One region of the Sphaerisporangium sp. NPDC049003 genome, then DNA from elsewhere that is predicted to be linked to it. Evidence: riboswitches for the same ligand, from Rfam matches in the RefSeq annotation. Region 1 holds a riboswitch; each other region holds the start of a gene.
What was found. Region 1 has a riboswitch for cyclic di-AMP ahead of ACGFIV_RS12810 (NlpC/P60 family protein). Riboswitches for the same ligand answer to the same signal wherever they lie in the genome.

Region 1 (4,234 bases):
AGGTGCCCACGGGTGGGCGCGGACAGAAAAGGGCCGGGGGATGACATCCCCCGGCCCTCTCGCCGGCCTTATTTGACCTTGACGACGATCGTGTTCACGGCCTTGTCATGAAGGCACTGCTGGAGCGGCTTGTCCCAGAACTGCCACAGAACGTTCACCAGGCAGAAGATCGAGCCGATCCAGTTCACCACAGGAATCCACTGGAGAATCTGCGACGGCCCCCAGAGCACGGCCGCGCGCTTGATCGCCACGTCGGTCGTCAGACCGCCGGCGTCCAGCGTGCCGCCCACAGGGACGACCTTGATCCCCATGAGGATCTTGCCGACGGTCTGCCCGCGCTGCTTGAGCATCACGACCTCGTAGGCGATCCAGATGGCTCCGACGAGCAGCGAGATCAGCAGCGACGCGAGGAAGGCTCCGCTCGGCGGGGTGATCACCCCCGTGGTGGCGTTGTAGCTGACCTGGATCACGATGATCGCGTTCAGCACCATGCTGATGATCACGTACGGGATCATGAGGATCACCCCGTCGATGAGGCGGGCGACCAGGCGCTGCCACCACTCGGCCAGAGGCGCCGGCGCGCCCGGAGGCTGCGCGCCCGCCGGGGCGTAGGGCTGCTGGTAGCCGCCCTGCGGGTAGCCCGGCTGGCCGTAGCCCTGCGGGGAGTATCCCTGCTGGCCGTACTGCGGCTGCTGGCCGTAGCCGGCCTGCTGCTGCCCGTACTGCGGCTGGCCGTACTGCTGATCGCCATAGCCCTGCTGCTGGCCGTACTGCTGCTGCCCCTGTTGGGCCTGCTGGCCGTACGCCTGCTGGTCCTGGCCGGGCTGCTGGCCGTAGCCCTGCTGGCCCTGCTGGCCGTACTGCGGCTGCTGGCCGTAGCCCTGCTGACCGTAGGCCTGCTGCTGGCCGTAACCCTGGCCCTGCTGAGGCTGCTGGCCGTAACCCTGCTGGCTCTGCTGGCCATACTGCTGCTGGCCGTAGCCCTGCTGCCCGTAGGGCTGGCCGGCGCCCGGCTGCGAGTCGTGCTGACCGTACGCCTGCTGACCCTGCTGGCCGTACGACTGCTGGCCCGGCGACTGGGACTGCTGGGGATGGCCCTGCCCGTACGCTCCGGTGCCGCCCTGCTGCCCGTAGGCACCCTGCTGGCCGTACGGCTGCTGCTGCCCGTAGGACTGCTGGGGGTAGCTGTTCTCTGATGTCGGCTGGGGACGGTGAATGACCGTCACCTCCGGGTCGGCGTTGTGCTGCTGCCCATATTGCGGAGATCCGGAGAACGACTGATCGTCCTCCGGTTCGTCCCGTGGGTACGGCGGCTGTCCGGTGCTCACCGTGTCACCTCACTTCGGCTTCGCATGCGGCATATGTCAGACACACATGCTGTGGTGTTGCCCAACGTAGCGACAGTGGCATCAACAGTCACCTTTCCATCGCGTCATCCCACCGGTCAAGATCGCGGGATCAAATGGAGAAGCATGCGTGTGTTACCGAGAGTGTTCGGCTTGACGTGTTCCAGATCGAGGAACTCGGCCACGCCCTCATCGTAGGAGTCCAGCAACTCGGCGTACACCTCCGGAGACACCGGAGTGCCCTGGACCTCCTCGAACCCGTGTCTGGCGAAGAAGCCGACCTCGAACGTGAGGCAGAAGACCCGCCGCAACCCGAGCTCCCGCGCGGTGTCCAGCAGCGCGGCCACGATCATGTGCCCGATGCCGAGGCCGCGGCGGCTCTCGTCGACGGCGACGGTGCGGATCTCCGCGAGGTCCTCCCAGAGCACGTGCAGCGCCCCGCAGCCCACCACCTCCCCGCCGCTCTCGGCGACCCAGAACTCCTGGACGTCCTCGTAGAGGGTGACGGTCGACTTGCGCAGCAGGCGCGGGCCGTCGCCGGAATAGGTGTCGACCAGTCGCCTGATCGTCCGGACATCGGGAGTGCGTGCTCGCCTGACGACGAGCGTGCTGCCGGCGCGTCCGGGCTCCACGACCTGCTCCATGACCGGTCAGCGTATCCGGCCCCTGAGGCGGGACTCCCCCAGTGGCAGGGGTTCGCGCGCCATAACGGCCGGACCCAAACCCCTTCGATCCTAGCCTCCGTCGCGCTGGGTAATCGGTCGAGCGCCGTGCGTCGAAATCGCCGGTCTTGTTGACATTTCATAGTCGACGCGGAGGCAGACCTGCGACTTTCTGCGCCAACCGACCCCCAAAGACTCGTAAAGCCAGGGTAACGTGGGCCCGTCGTCGCAGCGGGCGTGATCTTCTCGTGATGCGTCGGTTGTGAAACCTCAACAGAATTCGCAGTTCTGGTTGAGCAGGAACCTCGACTGCACTAGTGTCCAGCGTCAATGTCGGTCATCGCCTAGCGGTGGCTGAAACCGCCTAATCCCGGCCACATCCAACGTGGCGGGGAACCGGGGACCCAATGGTGAGAGACGGGGCGACCCGGCGGACCACCACCCCTGGGGTGAATCCGAGCGGGAGGCATCGCGTTCCTCCATGATCACGCGCTCGGTAGGGCTACTCCGGCCCGAACCCGTCAGCTAACCCGGTAGGCGGCAAAGGAGAGGAGCTTGTTGGTGCAGCCTAGGCGCACGCCTGGAAAAAGCGCGGGCAGGCATGCCCGCTCCCGAGAACGGAGCCCGCGTTCCTGGCTCGGCACGGTCCTGGGAGCGCCCCGACGCCTCCCGCGCCGTATCGCGCTCGTCACCGTCACCCTGACGGCCGTGACCTTCGGGTCGCCCCTGATGAACGCCACCGCCGATCCCAAGCCCAGCCTGAACCAGCTGAAGACCCAGGTCGAGCACCTCTACAACGAGATCGAGTCGCTCACCGAGCAGTACAACGGCCAGAAGGAGCGTCTCGAGCAGGCGCGGCGCTCGGCCGACCTCGCCAAGAAGACGCTGGCCAAGAGCCAGACCGATCTGGAGGAGAAGCGCCGCAAGGCCGGGCTGTACGCGCAGGACGCCTACATGACCGGCGGCATCGACTCCTCGCTGGCGCTCGCCATGTCCGGCGACCCCGCGGGCTACCTCGACCGGGCGGCCACGACCTACGCCCTCCAGTTGCAGCAGGGCGAGGAGGTCTCGCAGATCACCAAGGCCATGGACATGGCCGAGCGCGCCAAGGCGAGCGCCAAGGCCCGCGAGGTAGAGGTCAAGCAGCTCGTCACCGACCTTTCGGTCCAGCGCGACAAGATCCGCGCCCTGGTCACCAAGACCGAGACCAGCCTGTTCAGGCGGGCGCTCTCCCAGGTGGGCCAGTCGTTCGGCAGGGCGACGAAGGTCGACATCCCGATCCCGGGACAGGGCAAGGCCGCGGAGGCCACCAAATGGGCGCTGACGCAGCAACTCAGGCCGTACGTCTGGGGCGCCGCGGGCCCGACCACCTTCGACTGCTCCGGCCTGGTCATGTGGGCCTACCAGAAGGTCGGCATCAGCCTGCCCCACTACACCGGCGACCAGTGGACCGCCGGCACCCACGTGAAACGGGAGGATCTTCGCGCCGGCGACCTGGTCTTCTTCTATAGCGACCTGCACCACGTGGGCATCTACATCGGCGGCGGCATGATGGTGCACGCGCCTCACACGGGTGACGTGGTGCGGGTGGCCCCGCTGGGCAACCGGCCGTTCGCCGGCGGCGTGCGCATCGCCGACTGACAGTGCCCCAAGATGTCACAGGTGCCCGTACGGGCCTGGGGCAGCCGTCGAGGCGACACGGCGGGCAGGCGGTGGTTCATGCCTGCCCGCGTGCTTCCCTCGCCACACGGCGCGCACGCTCGGCTGGATCAGCCCACGACGCGCCGTCCTCAGCCGGCCGCCCTCGGTCAGATGAGCCTGCGTCGCGCCGCCCAGGCCACCGCCTCGATGGCGGTGGCGACGCCGATGCGATCGCAGATGCCCCGGAGGCGCCGCCGCACCGTGCGGCCGCTCACGTCCAGCCGGCGACCCACTCTGTCGACCGTCACGCCCTTGGCCAACTCGGCGAGCAGAAGAAGATCATCGTCGCTCAATCCCACACCGTCTGATCCCGGGGGAATGTCATTCCCCCGGGAAACCAGATCCGGATACGCCATCGGGTGTCCTCCCCCACGACGAACTCGGCAACATACTGAATGCTTCGGCCCGCCCGTCAGGAACGGTAAACGCCATCTCGAAAGGTCGTCAAGCGCCGACCTCGATACGCGTTCCGTTCGTGATTGACATACCAGTCCATATGTGAACTACTCATGACATGTCTGCGAA
Region 2 (4,234 bases), on a different contig from region 1:
GATGCGGGCGAACTCCTCGACCTCCCTGCCGCTGTGCACGACGAAGAGATCGCATCCGCCCCGGTACAGCCAGGCCTTCTCCGTCGCGGGGATCGAGATGCCAGGAAGGCCCGACACGAAGACCGGGCGGGGGCTCAGCCCGTCGAACACCTCGCTCACCAGCACGTCGACCACGGGCCCCGTGCAGGAGACCAGCACGACGTCCGGCCTGATCCGCTCGGCGAGGCGGCGAAGGCCCCGCGCCGGCACCACCGCCGGCGGCTCCTCGGTGTCGAACCGCGTCCCGTTGACGGCGGCGGCGATCTGACCCGGGGACGGGACGATCGGCGTGCGCACCACGGCCAGCGTCGACGTCCACCCGGCGGGGAGCTGGTCGAGGAGACCCGCCGCCCACTTCAGGTAGGAGTCCGAATCGGCCACAGCGAGAACCCGGGTCAAGGAGAAGCCCTTTCGTGCGCGAACATCTGGAGGTGTGATCGGAGGGAGACCGTCGCCGTCGGCGTCCACCAGTCGTCGGGGACCTCCACGGTCTCCACGGGGACGCCGCGCGCCGACAGCAGGACGCGCAGCGAGGTGACCGCCGTGGAGGGCAGGCTCAGCACCCGCTGCCCCGGCCGCAGGTCCCGCAGGGTCATCTCGACGGGGACCCCGCCGTCGTACACGGTGACGCCCGGGTGGCCGCGGACGGCCGCCAGGTCGCCGGGGTCCTCCCGCCTGTGCGGGTAGTAGGCCAGCGGCCCCTTGAGGGCGAAGAGCCAGGCGAGGTAGCGGTCGCGGTGGATCAGCCCGTTTCGCACCAGCGACGTGCCGAGGACGACCGTGCTCTCGGCGGGCCGGGGATGGGCGACCGCGGGCTGGGAGCGCAGCCAGGCGAAGTCGTGGGTCACCAGCTCGGCCCCGATCTCCCGTACGGCCTTCGCCAGCTCGGCGGGCACGGGCAGCGCGGTGAACACGGTGAGCCGTCCGGCCCGGGCGGCGGCCCGCAGCCGGATCGCGGCGGCCGCCCCCAGCATCCGCCGCGTCGGGCTCGCCTTGGCGCGGGCGCGCACGAGGGGGGTGCCGAGCCTCGCGGTGAGCAGCTCAAGGAGGCGGATCGTGGCCAGGCCGTCGTCCACCAGGACCATGCGCGTGGGCGCGGCGGTGAGCGAGGTGAGCTGCATCCTGCCGGAGAAGGCGTCTCCGAGGACCCACGCGGAGTCGCGGCCCGGACGGGGCATCCCGCCCTCGGCGGTCTCGATCTCCAGCCCGGCGGGCAGGTCGAGGGTGGTCAGCTCCGTGCGGGTGACGCGGAGCCCGGGCAGCTTGGCGCGGGTCACCACGCGCGTGCCCGCCCCGACGACCCCGGCGTACCGCGCCTCGACCGCGCACAGCAACTGGAGGGGCGACTCCACCCAGGCTACGGCCGGCACCTGCTCCCGCACGCGGCTTCGACCGTTCCTCTCCACGCCGGGCATTGACACTTTCACGACGCAAGCAACGTAACCGGGTGACCCGACGCAGGGGGGAACAACCGATGAACGGAGGACAACGACGGATCAGCCAGGTCTCGCTGTTCTCGTTGTGGTCCGGCCGGGCCGCCTCCCTTCCGCGGGGTCGGTGCCGGAGATCCCGGTTCCCAAGGCGGACCTCCGGTGCCTCGTGCCTCACGCACCATCCGTGTGCCCTCGTCACTCCAGCCCGCTTGACACCAGCGGTGCGAGGCATCACAACTATCACTTTCGCCCGGCTCATCCCGACTCTCCGCACCGGTGCCGCCGATGGCGCCGAGGTCGCGCCCGGCGGCAGGAGCGCTCCTCCGTACCCAGGTCAAGGCGGGTGAACCCCAGCCCGGAGGCCACCGGCCCCGGCGCGGTCAAGGCAGGTTTGCCCTCCAGTCCCCCGTCATAGCCCAGAGGTTTGTCCTGTTTGCATGTGTTTGTCCGATGTATTACTCTGAGTGGACTCCTGGCACAGGTACTGCCCGTTTGAGTACCCCGCTCGTGCCGTGGAGATTGCACAGCGCGGCTCGGTCCACTGCGGAGATCCCTCTCCCGCCGCTACGCGCTACGCCGAGTCCGCATCGCGCGGAGCCGGGGACCCACCTCCTCTGGGGTGAATCGGGATCGTCACTCCCACGGACGATCCCGTAGGGCGAACTTCCACGCCCGAACCCGTCAGCTAACCCGGTAGGCGGCTTGGAAGAAGGAGTATCCCCTTGTCAATGTCGATACATCGGCTTCTGGACGCCCCGAAGAACCATCTCAAAGCCTTCGCCTTCGGCGGCCTGGTCCTCGCCCAGGCGGTGACGGGCACGGCCCTCGCGGCCAACGCCTCCGCCGACGACACGATCCACAACCTCGCCGGCGCCGAGGCGCCCATGACCGTGCAGGCTCCGGAATCCGTGAGGCGGGTCTCCGCCGAGCAGCTGCTGAGCCTCGCGGAGCGACAGGTCGGCATCTCCGAGAACAGCGCCGGTGGCGGCACCAAGTTCCACTCCTGGTACATGAGCACTCCGAGGGCCAGGGAGACCGTGGCCCGTGACAGCGGCACCATCGCCGGGTACGCCGACGCCGCCTGGTGCGACATGTTCGTCTCCTGGGTCGGCACCCAGCTCGGCATGCAGGACACCGTCGGCACCGACGCCTACACCGTCGCGCACGCCAAGTGGTTCGCGTCCCAGGACCGCTGGGGCAGCACTCCGAGGCCCGGCGCGGTCGTCTTCTTCGACTGGGGCCGCGGCAAGAGCCTGGACGACATCGACCACGTCGGCTTCGTCGTCAAGGACAACGGCGACGGGACGATCAAGACCGTCGAGGGCAACACGGGCAACGGCAAGGTCGAGATCCGTACCCGCCCGACCTCCCAGGTCGTGGGCTACGGCTACCCGAGCTACGCCGCCTGACAACCACCTCCCTGGCGCCCCTCTCGCAGGGGGTCGCCCCTCCGGACCATCGAAGGCGCCCTTCCCCTCCCATGGAGGACGCCCGTCCACCCCGGTGCCGTACGGCCGGCGACCCACTCCGCCGGCCGTACGGCATCGGGCTTTCCGGGCCCTGGGACCTTGATGATCTTGTGTGAGCCGTGGCGCATGGATGATTTGCGCCCGACTGTGCCAGTAGCGATGGGAGCGCTCCCAATAACTCCAATGGCCCTTATCGCGCTCAACGTCTGATTTCAAGCTCCTAACAGCCCCAGGAGTAACAGTTAGGTTTCAGCATATTGACGTCAGCATTGCCTATCGGGGACTCTTCGTGGGAGCGCTCCCAAACTTCGCTCGCGAGGAAGCCCTCGCGGGATCACGACTGAGGGATCCAGCACATCGCGGGGCCCGACTGTCGGGGCCGGCCCTCGATGCCACCTCCCAACGATCGGGCAACCACCTGAGAGGGGTCCGGAATGAAGAACAACATGCGCCGCGGCAGAATGCTCGCGGTCGCATCGGTGATGACCGCCGCGCTCGGTATCACCACCGCGTGCTCGTCCAGCGACACCGGCAGCACCGCCGGCAGCTCGTCATCGGCCGCACCCGCTGAGAAGATCACCCTCACGCTGCAGACCTTCGGCGGCGGCACCAACTTCGGCTACAAGGCCGCCGTTGAGAAGTGGAACACCGAGCACCCGAATGTGCAGGTCAAGTACAACAACCTGACCGACAGCTTCGAGAACGTCTATTGGCCCCAGATGCTGCAGTGGTTCCAGTCCGGCACCGGCGCCGGTGACGTCATTGGCATCGACGAGGGCGGCATGGGCCTGGCCAAGGCCCGGCCCCAGTTCTTCACCGATCTCGGTCAGTACGGCCTGCAGAGCCGTCAGGCCGACTTCCCCGCGTGGAAGTGGGAGAACGGCATCAACTCGGAGGGCAAGCTGTTCGCCCTCGGCACCGACGTCGGCGGAATGAGCATCTGCTACCGCACGGACCTGTTCAAGAAGGCCGGACTGCCCACCGACCGGGACGAGGTCTCGAAGCTGTGGAGCGGCGGCTGGGACGCCTTCGTCAAGGCCGGCGAGGACTTCCAGGCCAAGGTCAAGGACGCCAAGTTCGTGGACAGCGTCAACACCATCTACAACGTGGTGCTGTCGCAGGAGGCCGCCAAGAACGGCAACGTCACCTACTTCGACAAGAACCAGCAGCTGATCCTGGACAAGAACCCGGCCGTCAAGACCGCGTTCGACTTCACCACGAAGATCAGCCAGGCCGGTCTGACCGCCAAGCTCCAGAACTTCACCGACCCGTGGAACACGGGCTTCGTGAAGT
Region 3 (4,234 bases), on a different contig from region 1:
TCAGGACGCCCGCCGTGCCGGAGCTCACGCCGACCTCGCGGACCAGGAAGACGATGAGGATCGACTGATACCCGATGAGCGCGAGGTTGCTGACGGCCCCGAAGACCGTGAGCACGCGAAGGTAGGGGTCACGGGCGACGAAAGCCAGTCCCTCGCCGATCTCCCGCCTCAGCGTGGCCGACCGGCGTTCCCGGCTGACGGGCGCTTCGCGGGTCCGCATCGCGAGCAGGCAGAGCGCAGAGATCAGGAACGTCGCCGCGTCGACCAGCAGGCCGGTGACGGCGCCGAAGAGCTGCGCGACGATGCCGCCCACGCCGGGGCCCACGACCTGGGCGGCCGACTCGCCGCCCTGGAGCTTGGCGTTGCCCTCCGGCAGGTCGGCGTCGCGGACCACCGCGGGAAGGTAGACCTGGTAGGCGGTCTGGAAGAACACCTTCGCCGTGCCGGCGAGCAGCGCGACGGCCAGCAGATGGCCGATGGTCAGCCGGCCCCACCAGGCGGCGACCGGGACGCTGAGGAACAGCACCAGCGAGGCGCCGTCGCAGATCAGCATCACCGGCCGCCGGGGGAGGCGGTCGACCCACGCCCCGGCGGGAAGGCCGATGATCATCCAGGGCAGCCACGCCGCCGCCGTCAGCAGGGCCACGAAGAACGTGCTCGTGTGCAGCACGGTGATCGCGACCAGTGGCAGGGCCACACTGGTGAGGGTGCTGCCGAAGCCGCTGGCGGTCTCTCCGGCCCACAGCAGCCGGAAGTCGCGGTCGCGCAGCAGGCCGCCTCTGCGGCGGCGGACGGCGCCCGGGGCGGGGGGTCTGGTGACGGCTCCGCTCACGGCTGCCCCGGGACGCCGAAGGCGAACAGGAACACCGGGTCGCGCCGCTCCCCGTCGTCGGGCACTTCGCGGGTGGCCCACCGGCGCAGGAGGTCGTTGATCTGCTGCTCGATCTCGCTCAGCTCGGCCGGGGTCAGCCGCAGCCACTTGTCGGTGGAGAACGGCGCGTTTCGCCACATCGCCCGCTCGTCCTCGCCCGCGGCGTACCAGGCTCGCACGAGGTTGACGTGGTGGTCGAGGTTGAGGGACTCCGCCGCACTCGCGATGGCGGCGGACGCGGGGTCGCCGCCGAAGTCGGCGGTGGTCCAGCGCACCCCGGCCGACACCAGCCGCCACCAGCGCTCGCGGCGGTCGCGGGCAAGCTCGGGGGCCTCCTCGATGAGCTCGCTGGCGCCCAGCACCCGCAGGTGGTGGCTCACGTTGGCGACCGCCTGACCGGTGCGCTCGGCGAGCATGCTGGCCGTCGAGGGGCCGTCCACCTTCAGCACGTCCATGAGACGACGCCGCAGGGGATGCGCCAGGGCGGCCAGCACCCGTGAGTCGGTGATCGTGCGGATGTTCTCTTGGTCCATGGCATCAGGCTGACACGCGCAACAACTGCTGTGCAAGAGCTGTTGCGAAAGAGCGGTTGCGGAACCAGGCCCCTGCGGAAGATCGCCGACGCGTGGGGCCGGAGTGACGGATGTGACTCACAACTGGTGCTGTTTCGGGATATGTGAGGGGAATCACATTTAGGTAAACGAGGCCCCTGGTTTGCAGGGGATATCCGTTATTGATCACCCCTATTTGATCTACGGACTTGGCTCAGGCTTTGCCTCCAATTGAGGATCTGTGTAGTTTCTGGCCCGCGGCGAGCACGCCATGCCGTCGTGAGCAAAGCCGGTCGGCCGACCGGCGCCAGCAGAACGAATCCATTGGTCACCGCCGTCGAAAACAAGGCGCGAATCAGGACCGCGGGCAGCGGTGACCTGCCGAATCCGTGCGGCAAGGAGCACGGAGCCGGGGACCCAATTGGCCCTAAATGTGGGGTCAGGGGGTGAATCGGCGCCATTGGCGCCGTAGGGCGACTTCCAAGCCCGAATCCGTCAGCTAACCCGGTAGGCGTGAGTGGAAGAACCAAGGAGCGATCCTGTCCAGCACCACGCAAAACCCCCGTCTGTCTCGCTTCGCCCGCCTCTCCCTCGGCGGTGCCGTGCTCACCATGACGGCCTCCGCCGGGGCGGTCGCGATACAGGCGACGGCGGCTGACGCCGCCACGGTGGCCGCCCCTCAGAGCTCCTCCAAGCTGAGCAAGGCCGCCAGGCAGCGAATCAAGGCGCACACGGCCGTCTCCGCGGCCAAGAAGCAGCTCGGCGATCCGTACCGGTGGGGTGCCAGCGGCCCCGGCTCGTTCGACTGCTCAGGCCTCGTCATGTACGCCTGGCGCAAGGCCGGCGTGAAGCTTCCTCGCATCGCGGCCAGCCAGTTCCGCTCTGTGAAGAAGAAGATCTCCTGGAAGAACCTCAAGCCTGGCGACCTGATGTTCTTCAGCGGTCTCGGTCACGTCGGCATGTACGTCGGGCACGGCAAGATGATCCACTCCCCGCACAGCGGTGCGAGGGTGCGCATCGACAAGCTGAACGGCTACCGCAAGGTCAGCTTCGTCGGAGCCGTCCGCCCCGGAGCGTGACCCGCGTGCCAGGGGACTTCCCAGGACCGCTTTCCCGGGAAGCCTCCCCGCCCGCACGCTGACCACGCGACGGCCGTGAAGGCCCCGTCCACCTCCATCGAGGCGGACGGGGCCCTCGCGCGTCCCCGGCCGGTCCCCCGGCGGCCCTGACCCTCCGGATCATGGACAGGCCCACGCGCGTCCCGGCCGTACCGGGGACGGGCCTTCACCCGTCCGGCCGCACCCGGGACAGGCCTTCACACCTCCCGGCCTTTCCCGGGACGGGCCTTCAGACGTCTCCCGGCCGTACCCGGGACGGGCCTGGTTCGCCGGAGGCAGCGGGTAGATTGCCCGCATGCGCGTCGTCTGGCTCTGGGCCGCACTGGCGGGGCTGCTGGCCGCGCTGACGGGTCCTCCCGGCGCCGGCGGCCCGCTGTCCCTCGCGCACGCGGTGATCCGCGAGCATCCCGAGATCTGGTCAGGGGCCGAGGTGGTCCAGGGCGAGCGTTCCCTGGTCATCGGCCGGCCGGGCGGCGCTCAGGGCGGCGCGGGCGCCCCGGCCGGACCGGGCCTCGCGGGCCTGTCGGGCCTTGCGGGCCTGTCGGATCTCGCCCGCAGGGCCGACCGCGCGGCCCTGACCGTCGCCCGGGTCGCGGGGCCGGTACGGCCGCTGATCCTGGTCCCCGCGACCACCGATCAGGCCGCGCGGCTCGCCGCGCCCGCCACGGTGAGCGGGCTGGCGGCGGTGGCCGGCACCGATCGCGTGATCATCGAGCCGCGCTCCTTCGCCCGCCTGACGGACGCGGGCCGCGACGTCGTCCTGGCCCACGAGCTCACCCACGTCGCCACCGGGGCGGCGGCCGACGGCCACACCCCCAAGTGGCTGATCGAGGGGTTCGCCGACTACGTCGGCTACCTCGGCGCGGGGATCCCCGTGACGACGGCCGCGGCGGAACTGGCCGCCGAGGTGCGCGCGGGGAGCCCGCCTGCGGCGCTACCCGGCCCGTCCTCGTTCGCCGCCGGCTCCGCGCGCCTGGCGCAGGCGTACGAGGAGGCGTGGCTCGCCTGCCGGTATGTCGCGGGGCGCTTCGGCGAGCGTGCCCTTGTGACCCTCTACCGTGAGTCCATGCGAAGTGACCCGCGGACAGCGCTCGGCCGGGCTCTGGGGATGACCACGGAGGAGTTCACCGCCGCCTGGCGTGAGTACGTCCGGAGTGAGCTCTCGTGACGCCGCGGGCGCGCCCGAGGCGCGGCGCGGGCGAGGGGAGAGGGCCGGTGGTCACGGCGGCCGCGTGCCGGAGTCGCGGGGCCTGCGGGCCGGTGGCCACGGGGGCGGTGCGCCCGAGGTGTGCCGTGAGCGGCCGGGTGAGGAGGGCTGTCACGTGGCGGGGTTGATCGAGGAGGTTCGCGGCGTCGTGCGCACGGGCGGGGGAGCGCGCGCGGCGGGCATCGCGCTCGTCGCGCTCGGCGTGGCCGTGGCCGCGGTGGTCGCCGTCACCACGCCGTGGCGGTCCCTGCCGGGCGCCGCCCCGGCCGTGACGCCCGATCCCGCGCGCGACTTCACCCCCGGGCAGATCGCCCGCGCGGCCGCGTTCGACGCCGCCGTGAACGTCCCTGTGTACCTCTCGCTCGCGGTGACGCTGGTCGTGGCGGGCGTGCTGGTCCTCACGCCGTTCGGCGCGTGGGTCGTGGGCCGCCTCAGGGGCCCGTGGTGGCTGCGCGTCCTGCTCGGCGTCCTCGCGCTCTCGGCCGTG

Region 2: linked by a shared signal. The riboswitch ahead of ACGFIV_RS23290 (CHAP domain-containing protein) and the one ahead of ACGFIV_RS12810 (NlpC/P60 family protein) in region 1 are both predicted to bind cyclic di-AMP.
Region 3: linked by a shared signal. The riboswitch ahead of ACGFIV_RS13735 (C40 family peptidase) and the one ahead of ACGFIV_RS12810 (NlpC/P60 family protein) in region 1 are both predicted to bind cyclic di-AMP.

Annotation. Positions count from the first base shown of each region.
Region 1 is NZ_JBICTU010000009.1:222,434-226,667, reverse strand. It holds gene ACGFIV_RS12820 (RDD family protein) at 69-1,328, opposite strand; gene ACGFIV_RS12815 (amino-acid N-acetyltransferase) at 1,445-1,990, opposite strand; cyclic di-AMP (ydaO/yuaA leader) riboswitch at 2,360-2,564, shown strand; gene ACGFIV_RS12810 (NlpC/P60 family protein) at 2,570-3,649, shown strand; gene ACGFIV_RS12805 (LuxR C-terminal-related transcriptional regulator) at 3,817-4,008, opposite strand.
Region 2 is NZ_JBICTU010000021.1:124,388-128,621, forward strand. It holds gene ACGFIV_RS23280 (DUF6716 putative glycosyltransferase) at 1-420, opposite strand, end outside; gene ACGFIV_RS23285 (hypothetical protein) at 435-1,421, opposite strand; cyclic di-AMP (ydaO/yuaA leader) riboswitch at 2,037-2,186, shown strand; gene ACGFIV_RS23290 (CHAP domain-containing protein) at 2,201-2,881, shown strand; gene ACGFIV_RS23295 (extracellular solute-binding protein) at 3,376-4,234, shown strand, end outside.
Region 3 is NZ_JBICTU010000010.1:187,771-192,004, reverse strand. It holds gene ACGFIV_RS13745 (MFS transporter) at 1-832, opposite strand, end outside; gene ACGFIV_RS13740 (helix-turn-helix domain-containing protein) at 829-1,404, opposite strand; cyclic di-AMP (ydaO/yuaA leader) riboswitch at 1,792-1,951, shown strand; gene ACGFIV_RS13735 (C40 family peptidase) at 2,034-2,501, shown strand; gene ACGFIV_RS13730 (hypothetical protein) at 2,836-3,708, shown strand; gene ACGFIV_RS13725 (M48 family metallopeptidase) at 3,695-4,234, shown strand, end outside.